One region of the Blastococcus jejuensis genome, then DNA from elsewhere that is predicted to be linked to it. Evidence: predicted binding sites of a transcription regulator. Region 1 holds the regulator's gene; each other region holds the start of a gene.
What was found. The regulator LexA, encoded in region 1, represses DNA repair genes until DNA is damaged. The targets are predictions, from matches to a motif close to TCGAACANNTGTTCGA.

Region 2: ABD644_RS10975 (HNH endonuclease signature motif containing protein) is a predicted target of LexA. The motif match lies at 1,664-1,679, and genes of this name have one in related genera.
Region 3: ABD644_RS15630 (DUF222 domain-containing protein) is a predicted target of LexA. The motif match lies at 1,618-1,633, and genes of this name have one in related genera.
Region 4: ruvC (crossover junction endodeoxyribonuclease RuvC) is a predicted target of LexA. The motif match lies at 1,853-1,868, and genes of this name have one in related genera.

The regions. Positions count from the first base shown of each region.
Region 1 covers NZ_BAAAVV010000002.1:18,315-22,146, forward strand. The annotation lists gene hflX (GTPase HflX) at 1-138, shown strand, start outside; gene ABD644_RS03840 (phosphatase PAP2 family protein) at 202-924, shown strand; gene ABD644_RS03845 (hypothetical protein) at 896-1,957, shown strand; gene lexA (transcriptional repressor LexA) at 2,033-2,794, opposite strand; gene ABD644_RS03855 (LysM peptidoglycan-binding domain-containing protein) at 3,010-3,606, shown strand; gene ABD644_RS03860 (hypothetical protein) at 3,768-3,832, shown strand, end outside.
Region 2 covers NZ_BAAAVV010000004.1:293,252-297,083, forward strand. The annotation lists gene ABD644_RS10960 (alpha/beta fold hydrolase) at 1-193, shown strand, start outside; gene ABD644_RS10965 (DUF6529 family protein) at 202-798, opposite strand; gene ABD644_RS10970 (TIGR04222 domain-containing membrane protein) at 1,025-1,603, shown strand; gene ABD644_RS10975 (HNH endonuclease signature motif containing protein) at 1,835-3,421, shown strand; gene ABD644_RS10980 (hypothetical protein) at 3,448-3,681, opposite strand; gene ABD644_RS10985 (S8 family serine peptidase) at 3,691-3,832, opposite strand, start outside.
Region 3 covers NZ_BAAAVV010000007.1:136,766-140,597, forward strand. The annotation lists gene ABD644_RS15630 (DUF222 domain-containing protein) at 1-1,613, opposite strand, end outside; gene ABD644_RS15635 (methionine synthase) at 1,744-2,724, opposite strand; gene mnmA (tRNA 2-thiouridine(34) synthase MnmA) at 2,721-3,773, opposite strand; gene ABD644_RS15645 (cysteine desulfurase family protein) at 3,788-3,832, opposite strand, start outside.
Region 4 covers NZ_BAAAVV010000005.1:139,786-143,617, reverse strand. The annotation lists gene pdxS (pyridoxal 5'-phosphate synthase lyase subunit PdxS) at 1-368, shown strand, start outside; gene pdxT (pyridoxal 5'-phosphate synthase glutaminase subunit PdxT) at 365-1,015, shown strand; gene ABD644_RS12190 (YebC/PmpR family DNA-binding transcriptional regulator) at 1,012-1,764, shown strand; gene ruvC (crossover junction endodeoxyribonuclease RuvC) at 1,886-2,452, shown strand; gene ruvA (Holliday junction branch migration protein RuvA) at 2,449-3,087, shown strand; gene ruvB (Holliday junction branch migration DNA helicase RuvB) at 3,087-3,832, shown strand, end outside.

The DNA of each region.
Region 1 (3,832 bases):
GGCGACCTCGTGGCCCGCGTGCACCGCGACGGCGAGGTGCTCACCGAGACCCACGAGGGCACCGGCACCCGGATGACCGCCCGGGTGGACGGCGCGCTCGCCGCGGCGCTCGAGGAGTTCGCCGTCCCGGTCGGGTGAGGTCCGGGTCAGGCTCCGGCTCGTCCAGGTCACAGGCAGATCACAGGCCGGTACGGTGACCTCGTGACGAGCGGGGTGGTCAGCGACGCCGACGTGCCCGCGCGCACCCGCGGGATCACCGCCGGCCGACCTGCGTGGTGGCTCATCGTCGCCGCGCTGGTCGTCGGCGGGCTCGTCACGGCCGATCTGTTCACCCGCGGCTGGCTGGAGCGGATGGACCTCGAGGTCTCCGAGGTCGTCAGCGACTGGGGACTGCAGGAGTCGATGGCCTACCCGCTGGTCTGGGTGGTCACCCAGCTGGGTGGCCGCGCCACGATCCTCGTCGTGCTGGCCGTGCTGGTCGGGTACCTGGCCTGGCGGCGGCGGACCCTGCTGCCGCTGGTCCGCGTGCTCGTCGCCCTCGCGCTGCTCACCGCGGTCGTCTACGCGGTGAAGTGGGGGACCGGCCGCACCGCGCCCGGCTTCCCGGGTTCCTTCTTCTTCCACGAGGACGGCGCTTCGTTCCCGTCCGGCCACGTCGCCAACGCCGTCCTCATGTGGGGTGTGGCGCGGTGGCAGGCCGTGGAGTACGGCCTGCCGATGCGCGTGCAGCGGGTGTTCTGGTGGCTCAGCCTCGTCGGTCCGGTGGCGACCGGCGTCGCGATGGTCTCCCTGGACTTCCACTGGGTCACCGACGCAGTCGTCGGCGCGTGCGTGGGCATCGTGCTGTTGGGCGTGGTTCACGCACTGGACGCAACCGTTCTGTCACGCTGGGTTCGTGCCCGAGCAGGCCGGCAGACCGCGTAGCGGCGTCCGGGGGCGACTGCTGGCGACCGGAGGTCTCCTCGGCGCCGCACTCGTCCTCGCCTCCGGCATGCCCGCGGCCGCCGAGGACGCCACCGCTCAGGCGGCCGCCGGCGCGCAGGTCCGCTGCCAGATCACCGACCCGCGGCTCGCCGAGCTCTCCGGGCTGGTCGCCGTCCCCGGCCGGCTCCTGGCCATCAACGACGGCGGCGACCAGATCGATCTGTACGTGCTCGACGCCAGTTGCGCCGTGATCGACGTCCACACGACCGCCGTGGACCCGTTCGACCCGGAGGACCTCGCGATCGGCGCCGACGGGACCGTCTGGGTGGCCGACACCGGGGACAACGGCGCGAGCCGGCCGACGATCGCGCTCGTCGCCCTGCGGCCCGACGGGACCACGAACCTCTACCGGCTGACCTACCCGGACGGCCCGCACGACGCCGAGGCCCTGCTGCTCGCCCCGGACGGGACGCCGTACGTCGTCACCAAGGAGGTGCTGGGGGCCAGCTCGGTGTACCGGCCGGCGGCGCCGCTGGTCGACGGCGGGACGATGCCACTCGCCAGGGTCGCCTCGGTGGCCATGACCCTGACCGGCACGCCCGGTGGTCCGGTCGGCCGCGCCGGGCAGCTGCTGGTCACGGGGGGAGCGGTCGCGGGCAACGGGCATCACCTGGCCCTGCGGACCTACACCGACGCCTACGTCTGGCCGCTGACCGGATCCGACGTGGTCGCGGCGCTGGCGGCCGAACCGGTCCGCGTCCCGTTGCCGGACTCCCCGCAGGGGGAGGCGATCAGCTTCACCGAGGACGGTTCCGCGCTGGTGGTGGCCAGTGAGGGCACCCCGAGCGACCTGACCGTCGTCCCGGTCGTGAGCGGCCTGCCCGCCCCCGGCACCACGGCCACCGGGCCCACGCCGAGCCTGACCGACTTCACGAGCTCGGGGCTCTCACCGATCACCTCGGCGGTGATCGCCGCGCTGACGGCCACCGTGCTGGTGTGGCTGGGCGGACTGTTCCGGCGCCGCCGGCCCTGAGTCTGACGGCAGCGAGCCGGACGGCGCCGGGCCGGACAGCGCCGGGCCGGACAGCACCGGGCCGGCGGCCGGGTGTCAGACCCGGCGGAGGACGCTGACCACGCGCCCCAGCACGGTCGCGTCGTCGCCCGGGATGGGCTCGTACGCCGGGTTGTGCGGGAGCAGCCAGACGTGCCCGTCGCGGCGCTTGTACGTCTTGACGGTGGCCTCGCCGTCGATCATCGCGGCGACGATCTCGCCGTTCTCCGCCGTCGGCTGCTGGCGCACGACCACCCAGTCGCCGTCGCAGATCGCCGCCTCGATCATCGAGTCGCCGGTGACCTTCAGCATGAACAGCGTGCCCTCGCCGACCAGCTCGCGGGGGAGCGGGAAGACGTCCTCGACCGCCTGCTCGGCGAGCACCGGACCGCCGGCCGCGATCCGGCCGACGAGCGGAACGTAGGTCGGCGCGGAGACGTCGACGCCCTCGGGGACGCCCGGCAGCTCGGTGACCGTGGCGCTGGCGTGCGGCGAGTCGTCGGGGAGCCGGACGTCGAGCGCGCGCGGGCGGTTGGGGTCGCGCCGCAGCCAGCCCTTCTTCTGCAGGACGGAGAGCTGGTGGGCGACCGACGACGCCGAGGAGAGACCGACCGCCTCGCCGATCTCCCGGACCGACGGGGGATAGCCGCGCCGCTCGATCGAGTCGCGGATGACCTCCAGGACCCGGCGCTGCCGCTGGGTCAGGCCGTCGCCGTCGGCGCCCCGGTCGGGGAACGAACGGACGGTCGCCGTCCCGGATGCCGCCGTGGCGTCCCCGGGCGGCTTCCGGCCGCCCGACGTCCCGTTCTTCTCCGCCACGTCGCCTCCTCGTCGGCTGCTCGCGCAGCGCCGGTGATCTCTCGCAGGAACCGTAGCGCGGCGACCCGCTCGGATCAAACACATGTTCGAAGTCGTGCCGTGTCCTGTCGCTTTCGTCGGACCCGTGCGGTAGACATCGAACAGTCGTTCGAATCGAACACGCGTTCGAGGGTGGCGGCGACGACGGGTGTTCGGCGGGTCGGGAGGAGACGGTCATGGGATGCGTGCAGGAAGCCGTGCTGGAGTTCGACGAAGCGGTGCAGGCGCCGTGGCGTCCCCGGTTGGTGTCCGATCCCGTCGAGCCGGCGGCTCCGACCCTGCGCACGGTCCGCCCCCACCCGTCGCGCCGCAGCCCGTCCCGGGTGGGCGTGTGCCGGCCGCCGGCGGCGCCCGCGCGGCCGACCGCTCCGGTCCGCCGCGGCCCCGTCCGGCGGGGCGCGCCCGACCTGGCCGCACGACCTGATCGCGACGGGCCGGGCCGTCCCCGCGCCGCGCGTCGGGCACCGGCGGGTCCGTCGATCGCCCGGCGCGTGCGGCTCACCCGCCGGGCCCGCCGGCTCGCGGTGGTGCTGGCGCTGGCGGGGGCGGTGGCCCTCGGGTCGTGGCTCGGCCCGCTCCTCTCGGGCGACGAGGGCGGCCTCCGGCTGGCCGGGGTGTCCAGCGTCGTGGTCCAGGAGGGCGACACGCTGTGGTCGATCGCCACGTCCCTCGACGGCGAGGGCGACGTGCGCGCGGTGATCGACGAGATCCAGCGGATGAACGGGCTCGAGGGCGCCGACCTCGTGCCCGGCCAGGTTCTCCAGCTCCCGTGAGCGGGGGTGAGGCGCGGCGCGACGGGCTGCCCGGCTCGGCATCGGCAGTCCCGGGCGGTGTCGCCACGGCAACACCTCTACAACCTGAGCGGCCGACTTCGTCAACCCTCTGTGTGGGCGTCTTCACCCTCTGTGGTGGCTCGGACGCTTACGGTCGTCACGTGTCAGGCGCCATGGAAAGTCGTGCAGCGGTGTTCACCAGTCAGCCCCAGGCGGTCGAGGTCTA
Region 2 (3,832 bases), on a different contig from region 1:
GCGCCTAGTGCTGGCCCGGGGCGCGGCGTCCGGCCAGACGATGGCAGCGCGCGGCGCGGACGCCGTCGCCGAGCTCACCGGGGCCGAGCTGGTCCTCTTCCCCGGCGATCACGGCGGGTTCATGGGCGGCGAGTACGGGATGCAGGGCGAGCCGGAGGCCTTCGCCCAGAAGCTGCGCGAGGTGCTCGGCTAGCCGCACTGCTAGCCGCCCGGGGTGGGCCAGCCCTTCGCGCCGATGTACCAGACCGCTGAGGTCAGGACGGCGGCCATGAGCAGCGTGAAGAGGAGACCGCCGGCCACCGGGAGGAACCAGCCGGGCGCGCGCCTGGACCGGACGGCGACGACCTTGGTCGCGATCGCGCCGATCACCGCGCACCCCAGGACGCCGTGCACGACGACGCGCGCCGGCACGGGGGTGCCGTCGTGGAACTTCCCGCTCTCCAGGCCCAGCGTCCACAGGCAGTGGTAGGAGACGAAGACCGACAGCCCGAGCGCGATGATCCCGGTCGTGCGATGCGCCGTCCCCAGCCAGGAGGGCGCCCGGATGCCCAGCTTCCCGTAGATCCCGAGCGCGCCGATGACCTGGACGACGGCGAGCACCCCGATCGCCGTCGACACTACGACCTTCATCTCGATGACGGTGCCGTAGCCGAGCGTGGTGGTGCCGCTGGTCGTGGGCTCGTGGATCTTGCCGAACACCCCGACGAGCAGCGCGACCACCGCTCCCGCGGTGAACCCCGCCAGCGGGACGGCCATGCTCTTGGTCGGGGGGCCCGTTCGTGCGGCGATCTCGGCCACCGGCCCAGGATGCTCGGCGCGCTCGTGCTTGGGAATGACCCGGGGCGTCCCTGCTTGCTTGGCTGCTACTGGGGGTTCACACGGCGACCCTCGCGCCGCCTGGCGGCGCCGATCGCACAGGTCACCTCGACTTGATCGCGGCCAAGAGCGGACGAAGGTCGCTTGCCCGCGCCTGGACCCAGTGGGACCGTGAACCCGCCCCATCCGGACGACGGAGGGCCACGATGTGACCGCAGCGCAGCTCGATCTCTACGACGTGGCGTGGTTGGCCGGCGGGCGCCGGCGTGCGACGCAGACCGCCGTGGCCGCCCTGGCCGAACGCCACCGGGTGCGGGTGGCCGACCCGACAGGGGACCTGCAGGCCGTCGGCGGCGGGGCCACGCATCCGGTCGAGGCGGCCGTGCTCGACGGGCTCGGCGCACATGGCCACCGGGGTGTCGAGACGATCGTCTTCCTCGTCCGGGAAGACCCTCGGCTAGACGCGGTCGAGCAGGGGTTGCTCCGCCGCGGCCTGCTCGGCCGGCGTGCGCCACTGTCCCGTCTCGTCCGCCGGCGGCGCCCCCCGTCCACCACGCGCGAAGGTCGCCGGGTCCTGCGGGAGCTCCGGCGACCGGGCAGCACAGCGATCCCCGGCAGCGCCGCCGCGCGGGAGGTCGCCCTGAACGGCTTGGTGCGCGTTCCGGCCGGGCTTCCCGCTGCGCTCGCCGAGCGCCCGATGTCGCGCTGGTCGTACACCCGCCGGGACCCCGTCGAGTCGGACCTGGCCCGCATCTATGCCGTGGCCCCGGACGGCCCCTACAGCTAGCCGCGGTCCTGTCAGGCGCCCTTGGGCCGGCGGATCACCGAGCCGAGGAACGTCAGCGGGTCGAACGTCCGGTCCACCACGCGCTCCATCAGGGCGCCCGGAGGTAGAGCGAAGTGCCGACGTGAACACGGCGCATCACCCGTCCGGGACGCCGAAGCGGCGCTCGAACATCGCGAACTCTTTTTCCGAGGGACCCGGGTTTTGTCGTACCCCCTCCGTAGATTCGCTCATGTGTTCGAGGGCGATGGTTTCGGGGTCGGGCTGACGGTGCAGCAGCTCGACGTGCCCGGCGTGCCGGGGCCGGGGGCGTGGGTGCCGCCGGGGGATCGGGACTGGCATCCGACCCGCCTGTCGGAGTTGATGCCGGTCGCGACGCGCAGCGAGGCCGGGCTGGCCCTGGAGATGCGCCGCACGAACGTCCTCGACTCGCGGTTGTGGGCCCATCGGGTCGATCTGGCCGTCCAGCTGGCGGTGCACCGGCGGGCCGACCGCGACCGCCCCGCCGGCCGGCCGGGGGCGGCGGTGCCGGGCTGGGCCCAGTCGTCGTGGGTGCTGGAGGGCTACTCGGAGTTCCTGGTCGACGAGGTCGCCGCGATCAACAACTTCTCCCGCGGTGAGGCGACCCGGTTCCTGGCGGTCGCGCTCACCCTCGGCCACCGGCTGGCCGACACCTGGGCGGCGCTGGCCGACGGGGAGCTGACCTGGTCGCGGGCCCGGGCGATCGCCGAGGAGGTCAACCGGTGCGGGCCGGACGTGGACCCGCACGTGGTGGCCACCGTCGAGGCCGTGGTGCTGCCCGAGGCCGCCGAGTTGTCGGTCGGTGCACTGCGCGCCCGGGTGCGCACCGAGTTCATCCGCCGCGACGCCGAGGCCGCCGACAAGCGCCGCAAGGAAGCACTCAAGACCGCCGACGTGTTCCTGCGCCGCACCGGCGACGAGGGCATGTCCGAGGTGGTCACCCGGCTGCCGCACGAGGCGGCCGCGGCGATGCTCGACGCGATCGACTCCGCCGCCCGCACCGCCAAGGCCGCCGGTGACCAGCGGCCGATCGGGCTGATCCGCGCCGAGGTGCAGGCCAACCTCACCCTGCGGCCCTGGGACACCTCCCGGCCGGCGGTCACCGCCCGGCTGACCATCCTGGCCACACTCAACGCGCTGCTGCCCGACCCGGCCGTGCCCGGCGGCGGCGGGACACCGACCGGGGTGGGGCTGGTCGACGGGGAGCCGGTCACCGCCGCCCACCTGCGCGCCCTGCTCGCCGCCCTGGACGCGATCGGCCCCGGCGGGCTGCGCGCCCCACCCGAAGGCTCCCTGCAGCTGGACCTGATCGGCGGCGGCGGCAACCTGCTGGCCACCCTCACCCGCCCCGAACTGGAAGCCGCCGCGCGCCGCGGCTGCCCCGAGCACGGCGGCGCCGCGGCGGACTGCCGCTGCCCGCTGACCGGCCCACCCCCGGCCACCGACGCGTACGAGGCGACCGCCGCGCAGCGCCGGTTCCTGACCTCCCGCGACCGCGGCTGCCGGCATCCGGGCTGCCGCGCCCGCGCCGGCTGGGCCGACCTGGACCACGTGCTCCCACACGGTGAGGGCGGGGCCACCGACTGCGACAACCTGTGCTGCCTGTGCCGCCGCCACCACCGGCTCAAGACCTTCGCGCCGGGCTGGGCCTTCGCCCTCGACGACGACGGCAACTACCTGGTCACCACCCCCACCGGCGTCACCCGCATCAGCCGCCCACCGGGCAGCTACCTGCTCGAACCCTACGAATTCGGACTGGACCTCCCCGACGCCCTCATCATCGACGTCCCGCCCTTCTGAGCCGTCCCCGCGCGGGGGCGTCCCAACTACTGGACGGGGGCGTCCGGCGGGGGCAGCTGGTGGGTGAGCTGCGCGTCGACCGATGCGACGCCCTCGACGCCCCGCAGGGCGTCGAGGGCGTCGTCGGGCGCCGATCCGGTGACGATGCCGAGCGAGCCCAGCACCTGCTCCACCTCCATGCCGCTGGCGCGGAGGTGCTCGACGACACCGTCCAGGCTGTCGCGGTGGTCGTCGCCCACGGTCACGCTGACGTGCGTCATGGCGCGACGCTACTGCTGCGGGGGCGCGTCCTGGGGGGCCAGGCACAGCCCGCTGCCCACGTCGACCGACGGCTGCAGCAGGCGCTGGCTCTCCTGCATCAGCGTGGCCCACAGCTCCAGTCCGCGGCGGCCGGTGGCCTGGGCCCACAGC
Region 3 (3,832 bases), on a different contig from region 1:
GCGATCCGCGGCCGGTCGGCCAGCCCACCACCCGCGGTGCGTTGCAGGAGAGCGCCCAGCGCAGCACGCCGGTCGGCGGTGGCATGCGCCAGCGCCGTCAGCGCGTCGGGAGCGGCCGAGATGCGGGCCGCCGCAGACTCCTCCCAGGCGTCGCGATCGGCCCGGTCGGCCCGTTCCGCGGCGTCGACGGCCCGCTGGGCACGGTTCAGGGCCCGGTCCACCGCCAGCTGCGCGGCCCCCGCCGCGTCGACGGCGGCGTCTGCGGCCGCCCACCAGGAAGGCTCGGCCGCTGCCGCTGCCGCTGCCCCGCCGTCGTCGGCCGCTGCCACGGAGGTGTCGCCGGGGGACGGCCCCCGCGCAGACGTCTCCCCCGGTGCTCGACGCATCGGCACCGGCTCGTCGTCGTCCTCGACGAAGCCGAACAGGAGGGCCCAGTGCGGGTCATCGGCCAGCTCCCGGGCCGTCTCGGCCCACAACCGCTCGAGTTCGTCCGGGGGTGGGTCGTCCTCGCCGCCCCACTCCCCGCGCGCCACCCGGGCCTCGACCTCGGCCCACCACGCCTCGTCGGCGGCGGCCAGCAGGCTGTCGTGGGTCGCGGGGTCGGCGTCGAACTCGAGGTCGTCGAAGCTCCCGGCCGGACACGCGCCGTCGGGAGGACCATCGTCGGCGGGGGCAGGCAGGAGGCCCAGGCCTTGGGCGAGTGCGCGGGCCATCTCCGCCGGGACCGGATCGCCGCCGACCTCCGCCGGCTGGTCCCCACCCACCATCGTGGCCACCGGTGCGACCACGGTGACGTCGGCCCGGACCACCGGCAGGTCGGACTCCCCCGGGCGCAGCACCAGGTCCAGCAGGCAGTCGGCCATCTTCTGCTGCCGGCTCCGGGGCGGCCCGGCGGCCGGATCGTCGACGAGTGCGTCGGCGTAGGCACCCAGCGCCTCGACCAGCGCTGCCGCCTCGGGCACCGTCAGCAGCGCACACAGGGTGGCCATCCCGTCGACCCGATCGGCTTGGACGTACACGCCTCGACGGCGCAGCTGCTCCTCCAGGTCCCGCGCCGCGTCGCGCACGTTGCGGGCCAGCAGCTCACGGCGGATCTTCGCGCCCAGCTGCGCCGGGGTGGTGACATGCCGCCTGCCCACCCACGCGAGCAGGTCGGCCTCCAGCCGGGCGCGGATGGCGGCGTCGGCGACCGTGGCCACCTTGTCGAGCATCGGCCACAGGTGACCCTGGTGCAGCAGACCGGACTCCAGCGCCTCCAGTGTGCGCGGCAGCCGCCGCACGACGGTCAGCGCTCGCGCCAGCTCGATCTCCGCCGTGCGCGTGGGGATGGCGAACGCGATCGCGACCTCCTGCGCCGCCCACTCGCTCACGTCGGCGAGCACCTCCGGCCGCGCGGCGCGCCGGTCGGCACTCATCGCGCCCTTCTCCCCGGGACGGCGGTCGGCCGAGGCCGGGCGGGTGGCGGCGAAGGCGGCCAGCTTCCGGAACCGCGCAGCGGTCTCCCGCGCGATCCTGCGATGCGCGACCTGCGCCTCACCCAGTGGGCCCGACGCCCAGCCGACAGCCGGCGGCGGGAACCCGTCCCCCTGGCCGTGCGGCGCGTCGTCGTCCATGCGTTCGATCATACGTTCGATCACCGACAGAAACGCGCCGTCCACAGCCCGAATCTCGGGGGGCCGATCAAGTGGAACGGCTGCCCGGCGGGATGCCGGCCAGGAGCGGGCGAACCGGACCGACAGCCCGTCACTCCGGCTGCAGGTACTTCGCCGCCTCGCGCAGGTGGGTCATCGCCGACCTCGCGTAGCCCGGCGTCGCCCCGGCCAGGCCGCACGCAGGCGTGAGGGTCACGGCACCGGCAAGGTCGTCGGCCGCGAACCCGAGTTCGTTCCACCAGGCCTGCACCCGCGAGGCCGTCGCCTTAGGCGCCGGCAGCGCCGCATCGACGCCGGGCACGACGCCGACCAGCAGGTGCACTCCCGCGTCGACCGACTCCCCCACGGCGTCGAGGTCCTGCACCAGCCCGAGGTCGAAGGAGACCGCGGCGGCCCCGGCCCGGCGGAACAGGGCCAGCGGCATGCGCGGGGCGCAGCAGTGCAGCACGACCGGCACGGACGACCCCGCGACGACGGCCGCGAGTTCCTGCTCGGCGACAGACTCCTCGACCGCCGCCAGCCGACCGAACCCGCTCGCCGTCGGCAGCGCGCCCTGCAGCACGGCGGGCATCGACGGCTCGTCGAGCTGCACCACGATCTGGGCGCCGGGCACCCGCGCCGCGACGTCGGCCACGTGGACGGCCAGCCCCTCGGTCAGCGACTGGGCGAGATCGCGGCGTGCGCCGGCGTCGACGACGGCGCGGTCACCCCGAGAGCGCTCCAGCGAGGCGGCCAGCGTCCAGGGGCCGGCGGCCTGCAGCTTGAGCGGCCCGGCCCACCCGTCGGCGACGTCGGTGAGCGCGTCCAGATCGCGGGCGAGGAACTCCCGGGCCCGCCGAAGGTCGATCCCCGATCGCGGGACCAGGCGCCAGCCGGCCGGTGTGATGTCCACGGCGAGGTCGACCAGCAACGCCGCCGTCCGGCCGATCATGTCGGCACCCGCACCGCGGCCGGGCAGCTCGGGCAGGTGCGGGAATTCGGGCAGCTCGCCCAGCACCAGCCGCATCGCCTCGATCGGGTCGGCGCCGGGCAGCGAACCGACGCCGGTCGCGCCGCCCCGGGGAAAGGTCACGCGGCCGCCAGGACGGCGCCCTGGCCGAGCACCCGGTCCCCGGCGGCGGGGTCGGGCGCGTAGAGCACCGCGGACTGGCCGGGAGCGACGCCCCGCTGCTGGGAGTCCAGCCGGATCACCAGGCCGTCGCCGTCGGCGGAGACCTCGCAGCCCACCGGCGTCCCGTGGGCCCGCAGCTGCACCTCGGCACGGAACGGCAGGGACGGCGCCGGACCGGTCCAGGACGGGACGCCGGTACGCACCTCGCCCACCCCGGCGAGCTCCGCCGTCCCGATCGTCACCGTCCGGGACACCGGCTCGATGCCGAGGACGTACCGCGGCCGCGAGTCACCGACCGCGACGCCCAGCCCGCGGCGCTGGCCGACCGTGAACCCGTACGTGCCGTCGTGCTCGCCGACCGTGGCTCCCGTGGCGGCGTCGACGACCGGTCCGGGCAGGCTGCCCAGCCGCCGCGCCAGGAAGCCGCGGGTGTCGCCGTCGGGGATGAAGCAGATGTCGTGCGAGTCGGGCTTGGCCGCCACAGCGAAGCCGCGGGCCGCCGCGATCTCGCGCACCCGGTCCTTGGTCATCCCGCCGAGGGGGAACCAGGCGCCCGCGAGCTGCTCGGCGGTCAGCACGCCGAGCACGTACGACTGGTCCTTGGCCGCGTCGACCGACCGGCGCAACGAGCCGTCGGCCAGCCGGGCATGGTGGCCGGTGACGACGACGTCGAAGCCGAGCGCCTGCGCGCGATCGAGCACGGCCGAGAACTTGATCTTCTCGTTGCAGCGCAGGCACGGGTTGGGGGTGCGGCCGGCCGCGTACTCGGCGACGAAGTCGTCGACCACGTCCTCGGTGAATCGCTCGGCGAGGTCCCACACGTAGAAGGGGATGCCGAGCTCGTCGGCGACCCGGCGGGCGTCGTGCGCGTCCTCGACGCTGCAGCACCCCCGGGCGCCGCTGCGCAGCGTCTGGCGGTCCGGGGAGAGGGCCAGGTGGACGCCGGTGACGTCGTGCCCCGCGTCGACGGCCAGGGCGGCGGCGACCGCGGAGTCCACTCCCCCGCTCATCGCGGCGAGCACCCTCATCGGGACCCCAGCCCCGCGCGCCGGGCCCGCTCGACCACCGG
Region 4 (3,832 bases), on a different contig from region 1:
GGCTGGGCACGCTGGACGAGACCGAGCTGTACGTGGCGGCCAAGGAGCTGCGGGCGCCGTACGACCTGGTCGTCGAGGTGGCCCGACTGGGCAAGCTGCCCGTCGTGCTGTTCACCGCCGGCGGCATCGCCACGCCCGCGGACGCGGCGATGATGATGCAGCTCGGCGCCGAGGGCGTCTTCGTGGGCTCGGGCATCTTCAAGTCTGGCGACCCCGCCCAGCGCGCGGCCGCGATCGTGCAGGCCACGACCTTCCACGACGACCCCGACGTCATCGCCAAGGTCTCCCGCGGACTCGGCGAGCCGATGGTCGGCATCAACGTGGCGACGCTCCCCGAGAGCGAGCGCTACGCCACGCGGGGCTGGTGACCGACCGGTTGGGGATGCCCCGCATCGGGGTGCTCGCGCTGCAGGGCGACGTCCGGGAGCACCTGGCGACGCTGCGCACGCTGGGCGCCGAGGCGGTGCCGGTGCGGCGGCCCGAGGAGCTCGCCGCCGTCGACGGGCTGGTGCTGCCGGGTGGCGAGTCGACGACGATCGTCAAGCTGGCCGACCGCTTCGGCCTGCTCGAGCCGCTGCGCGTCGCCGTGCACGGTGGGCTGCCGGTGTACGGCTCGTGCGCGGGCATGATCCTGCTCGCCGACCGCATCCTCGACGCCCCGCCGGACCAGGAGACCATCGGTGGACTCGACGTCACCGTGCGGCGCAACGCCTTCGGCCGGCAGGTCGACTCGTTCGAGTCGGAGCTCGACCTGGCCGGGCTGGAGGGCGGGCCGATGCACGCGGTCTTCATCCGGGCGCCGTGGGTGGAGAAGGCCGGGGCCGAGGTCGAGGTCCTCGGCCGCGTCGTCGGGGGAGCGGCCGACGGTAGGATCGTCGCCGTCCGCCAGGGGAATCTGGTGGCCACGAGCTTCCACCCCGAACTCACCGGGGACCGCCGGGTGCACGCGCTGTTCGTCGACATCGTCCGTGCGCATCTGGCCGAGCAGGCGAGCGCCAGCGAGGAGAACACATGAGCGGCCATTCCAAGTGGGCGACGACCAAGCACAAGAAGGCCGGGATCGACGCCAAGCGCGGCAAGCTCTTCGCCAAGCTGATCAAGAACATCGAGGTCGCGGCGCGCACCGGCGGCGGTGACCCGGCGGGCAATCCGACGCTGTTCGACGCCATCCAGAAGGCGAAGAAGTCCTCGGTGCCCAACGACAACATCGACCGCGCCGTCAAGCGCGGGTCCGGTGCCGAGGCCGGCGGGGTCGACTACCAGGGCATCACCTACGAGGGCTACGCCGCCGGCGGCGTCGCGGTGCTCATCGAGTGCCTCACCGACAACAAGAACCGGTCGGCCATGGAGGTCCGCACGGCGATGACCCGCAACGGCGGATCGATGGCCGACCCGGGCTCGGTGTCCTACCTCTTCTCCCGCAAGGGCGTCGTCGTCGTGCCCCGGGCCGACGGTGCCGACGAGGACTCGGTGCTGATGGCGGTGCTCGACGCAGGCGCCGAGGAGGTCCGCGACCTCGGCGACAGCTTCGAGGTCGTCTGCGAGCCGACCGACCTGGTCGCCGTCCGCACGGCCCTGCAGGACGCCGGCATCGACTACGACTCCGCCGAGGCGGGCTTCGTGCCCAGCGTCACCGTCGAACTCGACGAGGAGGCCGCGGGCAAGGTCTTCCGGCTGATCGACGCGCTCGAGGACTGCGACGACGTGCAGAACGTCTACGCGAACTACGACGTGTCCGACGAGGTTCTCGAACGCGTCGGGTGAATCGCTGACCCAGGGCCACGATGGCCATTTTGGCCCTGGGGTCGGGCGTGTTGCTCCGTGGAGCGTCGGTCGGCGGGGTTAGCCTCGGTCGAACACGCGTTCGGCTGACTGGGGGCAACTCATGCGGGTGCTCGGCATCGACCCGGGCCTCACCCGGTGCGGGTGGGGCGTGGTCGACGGGCGCCCCGGGGCGCGGCCCACGGCGGTGGGCGTCGGCGTCGTCCGCAGCTCCGCGGAGCTCGACCTGGAGCTCCGGCTGCTGGAGCTGCACACGGCGGTCACCGCGCTGCTGCGCGAGCACCGGCCCGACGTCGTCGCGATCGAGCGGGTCTTCACGCAGAACAACAAGGGCACGGCCACCGGGACGGCGCAGGCCGCCGGGGTCGCGGCGCTCGCCGCGGCCCAGGCGGACCGACCGGTCGCCTGGCACACCCCGAGCGAGGTCAAGGCCGCGATCTCGGGCAACGGTCGCGCCGACAAGGAGCAGGTCACGCTGATGGTCACCCGGGTTCTCGGGCTTGCTGCCGCACCGAAACCGGCCGACGCCGCCGACGCGCTGGCGCTGGCCGTCTGCCACGTCTGGCGCGGTCCCGCGCAGCAGCGGCTGCGGGTCGCGGCGCTGGCCGGCGGGATCGGTGCCCCGATGACGACCCGCACGCTGCCCCGGTGGACAGGAGTCGCGAAGTGATAGCGAGCGTGAACGGCCGGGTGGCCGCGGTGTCGCCGGACGGCGCCGTCGTGGAGGTGGGCGGCATCGGGCTGGCCGTGCAGTGCACGCCGGGCACGATCGCCCGCCTGCAGGTGGGCGAGCAGGCACGGCTGGCCACCAGCCTCATCGTGCGCGAGGACTCGCTGACCCTGTACGGCTTCGCCGACGACGACGAGCGCCAGCTGTTCGAGCTGCTGCAGACCGCGAACGGCGTCGGCCCGCGGCTGGCCCAGGCGGTGCTGGCCATCCACCCGCCGCGGGAAGTCCGCCGCGCGGTGGCGATGGCCGACCTCAAGGCGCTCATGCAGGTGCCCGGCATCGGCAAGAAGGGCGCCGAGCGGCTGGTGCTGGAGCTGCGCGACCGGCTCGGCTCGACGTCCTCGGACACCTCTCTCGACGGCCCGGCCGCTCTCGGGCTGCCGTCGGTCACCCCGGTGGCACCGTGGCGCGACCAGCTGTCCTCGGCCCTGGTCGGCCTCGGCTGGAGCGCCAAGGAGGCCGAGTCGGCGGTCGGCCAGCTCGCGCCGGTCGCCGACGAGCAGATCGCGGCCACCGGCTCGGTCGAGGTGGCCGTGCTGCTCCGCCGCGCGCTCCAGCTGCTGGGTAGGGCCTGATGTCCTCTTTCGACCGGCCCCTGACCGGCGAGGTCGACGGAGACCTCGGCCAGGACTGGGCCGTCTCGCCGCAGGCCGGCGACGAGGAGCGGGTCGTCGAGTCGGCGCTGCGCCCGCACTCGCTGCACGACTTCATCGGCCAGCCCAAGGTCGCCCGCCAGCTCGACCTGGTGCTCGAGGGCGCCAAGCGGCGCGGGCGGCCGCCGGACCACGTACTGCTCTCCGGCCCGCCCGGGCTCGGCAAGACCAGTCTCGCGCTGATCATCGGCTCCGAGCTCGGCACCTCGGTGAAGATCACCAGCGGCCCGGCCATCGAGCGCTCGGGCGACCTCGCCGCGATGCTCTCCAACCTCGGGCACGGCGACGTGCTGTTCATCGACGAGATCCACCGGATCGCCCGGCCCGCCGAGGAACTGCTCTACATGGCGATGGAGGACTTCCGGGTCGACGTCGTCGTCGGCAAGGGGCCCGGCGCCACCGCGATCCCCCTGGAGATCAACCCGTTCACCCTGGTCGGGGCCACCACGCGCGCGGGCCTGCTCACCGGGCCGCTGCGCGACCGGTTCGGCTTCGTCGGGCAGATGGAGTTCTACGAGCCGGCCGAGCTGCAGCTCGTCCTCGCCCGCAGCGCTTCGCTGCTGGGAGTCGAGCTGACCGACGACGGGTCCGCGGAGATCGCCGGCCGGTCGCGGGGGACGCCGCGGATCGCCAACCGGCTGCTTCGCCGGGTACGGGACTACGCCGA